2 regions of the Xanthomonas sp. NCPPB 901 genome follow, and region 1 is predicted to be linked to the other one. Evidence: riboswitches for the same ligand, from Rfam matches in the RefSeq annotation. Region 1 holds a riboswitch; the other holds the start of a gene.

Region 1 (4,229 bases):
AACCCTGTGTTATCACTACGTCCCATGAACGCTTCCTGCCGCAGCTTTTACTTTTGGTACTACGGTTTTCCGATGCCGCTGGCGGAGGAAGGATCGCGTTCACCCTGAAGGACACTTCAGCCGCAATCCCGAAAGCCGCCAGCGAACCTGGCGGCTTTTTTCATGCCGCCGGCCCTGGCCCCACCCAAGCCCCCACGAGAGACACCCATGGCCCCGCATACCGACGATCTGCGCATCCGCAAGATCGAACCGCTGACCCCGCCCTCCCAGTTGCTGGCGCTGCTGCCCTGCGACGAGGAGGCCTCGCAGACCGTCGCCGCCTCGCGCGCGGCGCTGCACGAGATCCTGCACGGCCGCGACGACCGCCTGGCGGTGGTGATCGGCCCTTGCTCGATCCACGACCCGGTCGCGGCGATGGAGTACGCGCAGCGCCTGCGCCCGCTGCGCGAGACCTACGGCGATGCGCTGGAGATCGTGATGCGGGTGTACTTCGAGAAGCCGCGCACCACGGTCGGCTGGAAGGGCCTGATCAACGACCCCAACCTCGACGGCAGCTTCGACATCAACAAGGGCCTGCGCCTGGCGCGCGGCCTGCTGCGCGACATCAACCGCCTGGGCCTGCCCGCGGGCGTGGAATTCCTCGACATCATCTCGCCGCAGTACATCGCCGACCTGGTGGCCTGGGGCGCGATCGGCGCACGCACCACCGAGAGCCAGGTGCACCGCGAGCTGGCATCGGGCCTGTCGTGCCCGGTGGGCTTCAAGAACGGCACCAGCGGCGACGTCAAGATCGCGGTCGACGCGGTCGGCGCGGCCTCGCATCCGCACCATTTCCTGGCGGTGACCAAGGACGGGCAGACCGCGGTCGCGGCCACCGCCGGCAATCCCGACTGCCACGTGATCCTGCGCGGCGGCACCCAGCCCAACTACGACGCCGACAGCGTGGCCGCGGCGGCGCAGGTGCTGCAGAAGGCCGGCCTGCCGGCGCGGCTGATGGTCGACGCCAGCCACGCCAACAGCGGCAAGAACCCGGACAACCAGCCCAAGGTGATCGAGGACATCGCCCGTCAGCTCGAGGCCGGGCAGACCCGCATCGTCGGCGCGATGGTCGAGAGCCACCTGCGCGGCGGCCGCCAGGACCTGGTCGCCGGCCAGCCGCTGGTCTACGGCCAGAGCATCACCGACGGCTGCATCGACTGGGACAGCTCGGTGCAGGTGCTGGAGCGGCTGGCGCAGGCGGTGCGGGTGCGGCGTGCGCGCTGCCTGAGCGACGCGGCGTGAGGTCGGCGCGCGCCCGGGCCGCGGGTCCGGGCGCGCACCCCGCACTGCCGCGGCGCGCGCTCAGTGCGCTTCGTCGCTGTACACGAACTTGGGCATTTCCCATTTGCAGTGGATCGCCAGCAGGCGCAACAGGAAACCGCCGCCCAGGCACCACAGCGTGGCGGCGTTGAGCGATACGCCCACGCGCAGCAGTCCCAGCCAGGCCGCGCCGGTGAACAGGGTGATCAGCGCATAGAGTTCCTTCTGGAAGATCAGCGGCACTTCGTTGCACAGCACATCGCGCAGCACGCCGCCGAAGGCGCCGGTCAACATGCCCGCGATCACCACGATCGGCGCGGAGTGCCCGGCATCGCGCGCCACCGCGCAGCCGATCAGGGTGAACGCGATCAGGCCCAGCCCGTCCAGCACCAGGAAGGTCCGGCGGAAGTGATGCATCCAGCGCGCGACCCAGGTCGCGATCAGCGCCGCGCAGATGGTGAAGCCCAGGTACTCCGGATGCTTCACCCAGCCCAGCGGGTAGTGTCCCAGGACGATATCGCGCAGCGATCCGCCACCGAGCGCGGTGACGCAGGCGATGATGGCCACGCCGAACAGGTCCATGCGCCGGCGCCCGGCGGACAAGGCGCCGGTCATGGCTTCGGCGGAAATGGCGACGAGGTAGATCAGAGAGAGCAGCATGGGGAGGCTCCGGACACGGCAGGCGGGGACGGAAACGCGCCGCGCACGCGGGCGCGAGCACGCGGGCGTGGGGATTTCCGTTGCCGCTCCCGCTGTCCTTTTGCCTGAGAGTTCGGTGGCCGGGCCACGTGCCCCTTCGGCGGGTCATTGAAGACCTCTCTCCAGATCGGCGTACCGGATACATGGTTGGCGGCGTGTCGTGCCACCGGCCTGAGCGATTATGGGAGCCTGCGCCTTCGGCGGGCGCCGGCATCGGCGCCTCTCTCCTGCATCCGGTGCCGATTCTAGCAGCCGGCGCCGCCGCTCCGCTGGAGACTCCCGTTGCGCGCGCTGCATCGGCGCGCCGGTCCGGGCGATGGCGCTGCGACTTGGCCAGCGTACCCGCGGCGGTTGCAACAACGCTGCAGGCGGCGAGGCACACGGCGGAGACTGCGCCGCGCCAGCCAGCGGCCGCCGGCCATGACGCCGCGCCTGGCGGCCGAACACGCAAAAAAAACCGGCCGCGCCGCCGAATACGAAGGGAGAGAGCTTCGGTGTCGACGGCTGCGAGCCGGCGATGTCGTTATCCGCCTGCACGGTGGCCCTGGTATGCCGGTGTGTGGCAACGGCTGGCAAGGTGTTCGCAGCGCGTTAAGGCCTGTTGTGGCCGGTTCAGCGCGGCGGCGCGGGAGCAGGTTTGCCACCGCCCCGGATGGATGACGGGCGCGGACGCAGCGGCGATCGCCTGCCGAGGTGCGCCAGGTGCAAGCGCCAATACGTTCCGGCCAGCCTGCGATGGTCGCCGCCACTGCAGCCGCACACTGCCGCTGCTGGCGAAGCCGGCCGCCGCGTCGATAATGGGGCCATGGCCACCGACTCGCCCTGGTTCCTGTACCTGCTCGAATGCCGCAACGGCAGCTACTACGCCGGCATCACCCCGGACCTGCAGGCGCGCTTCCAGGCGCACCTGCGCGGCACCGGCGCCAAGTACACCCGCGCCAACCCGCCGCTGCGGCTGCTGGCCAGCCGCGCCTATCCCGATCGTGCCGCCGCCTCGCGTGCCGAGTACGCGCTCAAGCAATTGCCGCGTGGCCGCAAACTGGCGTTCCTGGGCGCGCCGGAATCCGTCCCCGCGGCCGACAGCCTGCAAGCGACAAGCCATGTAGGAGCGGCTTCGGCCGCGAGAGGCGTTACCAGTAAAGCCCGTCGCGGCTGAAGCCGCTCCCACAACGGCCAACGGCACCGGACATGTGCGCAGATGCCGAACGGCAGGAAGCCTGCATTGTGGGAGGGACTTCAGTCCAGACGCGATGTCCTGCAGTTGCTTGGCGAGCCTCCAGCAGAACCAGCGCCAGCAGGGGTAGGAGCGCTTTCAAGCGCGACTCCGGGGGCAGACGCGTCGCGGCTGAAGCCGCTCCCACAACGGTGCCTGACATTCGCGCGGATGTCGGATGAAGCGGCTTCACTGTGGGAGGGACTTCAGTCCCGACGCGATGTCCTGCAGTTGCTCGGTGAGCCTCGAGCAGAACCGTCGCCAGCAGGGGTAGGCGCGCTTTCAAGCGCGACCCCGGGGCAGAGGCGTCGCGGCTGAAGCCGCTCCCACAATGGCGCCCGACATTCGCGCGGATGTCGGATGAAGCGGCTTCATTGTGGGAGGGACTTCAGTCCCAACGCGATGCGTTCGAACGACCCGACAACCTACAACCGCCCCACCAAGCATCCGGCTGTGTGCTGTTCGCTGTCCGCACGCCCCAAGCACGAGCCGCCTCCGCGGCGAGGTCAATGCCACCCCGGACGTGGTCGAGCGCGCGCAGGCCGGCGACGTCGGTCTGGCCGTGCTCCTTGAGCAGCGGGTGGTGCAGGCAATCCGGCCGCTCTCTCAGTGCCGCGATCCACCGCCGGGCATCAACCGCCCGCGTGCATCGTGCCGGTGTCCAACCAGCGCTGGTGCCAGGACAGTGCCTCTGTCAGCAGGTGCGGGGTGTGCTTGCCGTAGCTGGCATGCAGGGCGCGGTCGAAATAGTCCTGCAGCTGCGCGCGGTAGCTCGGATCCACGCAGTGCGCCAGCAGCTGCTGCGCGCGCTGCCGCGGCGGCAGGCCGCGCAGGTCGGCCAGGCCGTGCTCTGTGACGATGATGGAGACGTCGTGCTCGGTGTGGTCGACGTGGCTGACCATCGGCACGATCGAGGAGATGCTGCCGTTCTTGGCGGTGCTGGGGCTGAGGAAGATCGACAGGAAGCCGTTGCGGGCGAAGTCGCCGGAGCCGCCGATGCCGTTCATGATGCGGCTGC
Region 2 (4,229 bases), 860 kb from region 1:
CGGCGGTGTGCGGGGCGTGCTTGAGCGGGTTGTCCTCGCGGTCCAGGCGGCCGTCCTCGATCGCGGCGATCTCCTCGCGGATCTGGATCATCGCGTCGATGAAGCGGTCCAGCTCGTGCTGCGATTCGCTCTCGGTCGGCTCCACCATCAGCGTGCCGGCGACCGGGAAGCTCAGCGTCGGCGCGTGGAAGCCGAAGTCGATCAGGCGCTTGGCGATGTCCTCGGCGCCGATGCCGCTGCTCTTCTCCAGCGGGCGCACGTCGAGGATGCACTCGTGCGCGACCAGGCCGTTGCGGCCGGTGTACAGGGTCTTGTAGTACGGCGCCAGGCGCTTGGCGATGTAGTTGGCGTTGAGCAGCGCGACCTGGGTGGCCTTGCGCAGCCCGCGGTTGCCCATCATGGTGATGTACATCCAGCTGATCGGCAGGATCGAGGCGCTGCCGAAGCTGGCGGCGCTGACCATGCCGACCTCGCCGTCGCCGCCCAGGGTCTTGGGCAGGTACGGCGCCAGGTGCGCCTTCACCGCGCACGGGCCGACGCCGGGGCCGCCGCCGCCATGCGGGATGCAGAAGGTCTTGTGCAGGTTCAGGTGCGACACGTCCGAGCCCCACTTGCCGGGCTTGGCCAGGCCGACCAGGGCGTTCATGTTGGCGCCGTCGGTGTAGACCTGGCCGCCGTGCGCATGCACCGCCTCGCAGATCGCCACCACGTCTTCCTCGAACACGCCGTGGGTGGACGGGTAGGTGATCATCAGCGCGGCCAGGCGCTCGGAATACTTCTCGGCCTTGGCGCGGATGTCGGCGACGTCGACGTTGCCGTTGCTGTCGCACTTGGTCACCACCACGGTCATGCCGCACATCTGCGCCGAGGCCGGATTGGTGCCGTGCGCCGATTCGGGGATCAGGCAGATGTCGCGGTGGCCTTCGCCGCGGGCGCGGTGGTAGGCGCGGATCGCCAGCAGGCCGGCGTACTCGCCCTGCGCGCCGGAGTTGGGCTGCAGGCTGACCGCGTCGTAGCCGGTGCACTCCACCAGCATCGCTTCCAGTTCGTCGATCAGCTGCTTGTAGCCCACGCTCTGCTCGGCCGGGGCCAGCGGATGGATCGCGCCGAACTGCGGCCAGGTCACCGGGATCATCTCGGCGGTGGCGTTGAGCTTCATGGTGCAGCTGCCCAGCGGGATCATGGTGCGATCCATCGCCAGGTCCTTGTCGGCCAGCGCGCGCATGTAGCGCAGCAGCTCGTGCTCGCTGTGGTGGGTGTTGAACACCGGGTGCTGCAGGAACGCGCTGTGCCGCAGCAGCTGCGGCGGCAGCGCGTCGGCGGTGGCGGCGTCGAGCGCGTCGATGTCGGCCTGGGCGCCGAACAGCTGCGCCAGCGCGACCACGTCGGCGCGGGTGGCGGTTTCGTCCAGGCTGATGCCCAGCGCGGTGCTGTCGATCGCGCGCAGGTTGATGCCGGCCGCACGCGCCTTGGCGTGGATGGCCGCGGCGTCCACGCCGGTGACGTGCAGGGTGTCGAAGAAGCGTTCGCCGACGGCGACGCCGGCGCCGCGCAGCGCCGCGGCCAGGATCGCGGCCAGGCGGTGGGTGCGGCGGGCGATGCGGACCAGGCCCTCGGGGCCGTGGTACACCGCGTACATCGAGGCCATCACCGCCAGCAGCACCTGCGCGGTGCAGATGTTGGAGGTGGCCTTCTCGCGGCGGATGTGCTGCTCGCGGGTCTGCAGGGTGAGGCGGTAGGCGGGGTTGCCGGCAGCGTCGATCGACACGCCGATCAGGCGGCCCGGCATCGAGCGCTTGTAGGCGTCGCGGCAGGCCATGAACGCGGCGTGCGGGCCGCCGAAGCCGAACGGCACGCCGAAGCGCTGCGAGTTGCCGACCACGATGTCCGCGCCCCATTCGCCGGGCGCGGCGATCAGGGTCAGCGCGAGCAGGTCGGTGGCCACCGCGACCAGGCCGCCTTGCGCATGTACCGCGTCGGCCAGCGCCTTGTGATCGCCGATGTGGCCGAAGCTGTCCGGATACTGCAGCAGCACGCCGAAGCACTCGGCCTGCAGCGCTTCTTCCGGCGTGCCCACGCGCAGCACGATGCCCAGCGGCTCGGCGCGGGTGCGCAGCAGTTCCAGGGTCTGCGGGTGCACCGCGTCGTGCACGAAGAACGTGTCGGACTTGGACTTGGCCGAGCGCTTGGCCAGGGTCATCGCCTCGGCCGCGGCAGTGGCTTCGTCCAGCAGCGAGGCGTTGGCGATCTCCATGCCGGTGAGGTCGGCGCACATGGTCTGGAAGTTGATCAGCGCCTCCATGCGGCCCTGCGAGATCTCCGCCTGGTATGGCGTATAGGCGGTGTACCAGGCTGGGTTCTCGAGGATGTTGCGCAGGATCACCTTGGGCGTGTGGGTGCCGTAGTAACCCTGGCCGATGAAGCTGCGGAACACGGTGTTCCTGTCGGCGATGGCACGGATCTTGGCCAGCGCCTCCTCCTCGGTGATGGCGTCGGGCAGCGCCAGCGCGGCCGGCGACTTGATGTTGCCGGGCACGATGGCGTCGGTCATCGCCTCCAGCGAGTCGTGGCCGACGGTGCGCAGCATGTGCGCGATCTCGGCGTCGTTCGGGCCGATGTGGCGCTCGATGAAGGCCGAGTGGTGTTCGAGGTCGCGCAGCGAAGAGGTGTGAGACATGGCAGTCGTCCGGCTGAGGAAGGCACGAGGAGGCGGGGACATGCGCAATGCCGTCGTCGGACCGCGGCGGCGGGCACGATCGACGGGAAGCGCATGTCCTCCCAATGCCCCTCTGTCCTTTTGCCTGAGAGTTTGGAAGCGGCGGCTGACGCCGCGCTTCGTGCCCCTTCGGCGCCGGGTTTGACCGGTCTCTCCAGAGTCTTGGTGCGGGTGGTATCGGGCCTGAGCGATTACGGGCGTTTGCGCCTTCGGCAGCGGGTCGCCCCGCTTCTCCCACCTTGCTGCATGGCGATTATAGCGTGGCCGGGGGCGCGCACGGCGGAGCCCCGGCACCGACGCCAGGCTGAATGGGCAGCTGCGGCGGATGTGCCCAGGCGGCTGCAGCGCGTATCATGGCCGCACTCCCTTCCTTTCGCGCCTGTCCATGCCGGACGGCCTCGTCGCGTGTGCGTCCGTCCTGCGGCCGCCGCGGCCGGTTTTTCAGGACGATGTCCCCATGACGCTCCCATCCGTGTCCACACGCCGCATGGCCCTGCTGCTTGCCGGGCTGGCGATGTTCGGCCCGTTCTCCATCGACACCATCTTCCCGGCGTTCCCGCAGCTGGCGCAGCGCCTGCACGCCGATCCGGTGGCGATCCAGCAGACGGTGAGCGTGTACCTGCTGGCCTATGCGCTGATGGGCCTGGCGCATGGGCCGCTGTCCGACGCGCTGGGGCGGCGGCGGGTGATCGTCGCCGGGCTGATCGTGTTCATCCTGGCCTCGGCCGGCTGCGCGCTGTCGCGCGACCTGCCGACCCTGCTGGCGTTCCGCGCGCTGCAGGGCGTCTCGGCCGGCGTCGGCATGATCGTCGGCCGCGCGGTGATCCGCGACCTGTTCCACGGCGACGATGCGCAGCGGCTGATGAGCCAGGTCTCGATGCTGTTCGGCATCGCCCCGGCGATCGCGCCGATCATCGGCGGCTGGATCCTCGGCAGCGGCCGCGGCTGGCCGATGATCTTCTGGTTCCTGGTCGGCTTTTCCTCGCTGCTGCTGGTGGCGACCCTGCGCTGGATGCCGGAGACGCATCCGCCGCAGGCGCGCACGCCGCTGGCGCCGCGCAGGCTGCTGCGCGACTACGTCGGCATCGCGCTCAATCCGCGCTTCCAGCGCCTGGCCGCGGCCGGTGCGTTCAATTTCGGCGGGGTGTTCCTGTACATCGCCTCGGCGCCGGTGTTCATGATCGACCTGCTGGGCAAGACCGAGCGCGACTTCGCCTGGCTGTTCCTGCCCACCATCGGCGGCATGACCCTGGGCGCGTTCCTGTCCGGGCGCATGGCCGGGCGGCTCGGGCCGATGCGGCAGGTGCGCATCGGCTTCGTCTGCTGCGGCCTGTCGATGGTCGGCAACATCGCCTACACCGCGCTGGCCCCGGCCATCGCGTTGCCGTGGGCGGTGCTGCCGATCTTCTTCGCCGGCCTGGGCACGGCGCTGATCTTCCCGATCCTGGCGCTGGCGGTGCTGGACATGTATCCGCGCCAGCGCGGGCTGGCCTCGTCGCTGCAGGCCTTCACC

The links. Region 1 has a riboswitch for glycine ahead of AC1PME_RS19255 (trimeric intracellular cation channel family protein). Riboswitches for the same ligand answer to the same signal wherever they lie in the genome.
Region 2: it holds a riboswitch for glycine, as region 1 does, so the genes downstream of both, gcvP (aminomethyl-transferring glycine dehydrogenase) here and AC1PME_RS19255 (trimeric intracellular cation channel family protein) in region 1, are expected to answer to the same signal.

The regions. Positions count from the first base shown of each region.
Region 1 is NZ_CM161511.1:4,529,562-4,533,790, reverse strand. Features, by position in the region: gene AC1PME_RS19260 (3-deoxy-7-phosphoheptulonate synthase) at 208-1,281, shown strand; gene AC1PME_RS19255 (trimeric intracellular cation channel family protein) at 1,342-1,959, opposite strand; glycine riboswitch at 2,044-2,134, opposite strand; glycine riboswitch at 2,147-2,238, opposite strand; gene AC1PME_RS19250 (GIY-YIG nuclease family protein) at 2,804-3,154, shown strand; gene AC1PME_RS19245 (acetyl-CoA hydrolase/transferase family protein) at 3,844-4,229, opposite strand, start outside.
Region 2 is NZ_CM161511.1:3,673,516-3,677,744, reverse strand. Features, by position in the region: gene gcvP (aminomethyl-transferring glycine dehydrogenase) at 1-2,677, opposite strand, end outside; glycine riboswitch at 2,780-2,884, opposite strand; gene AC1PME_RS15430 (multidrug effflux MFS transporter) at 3,174-4,229, shown strand, end outside.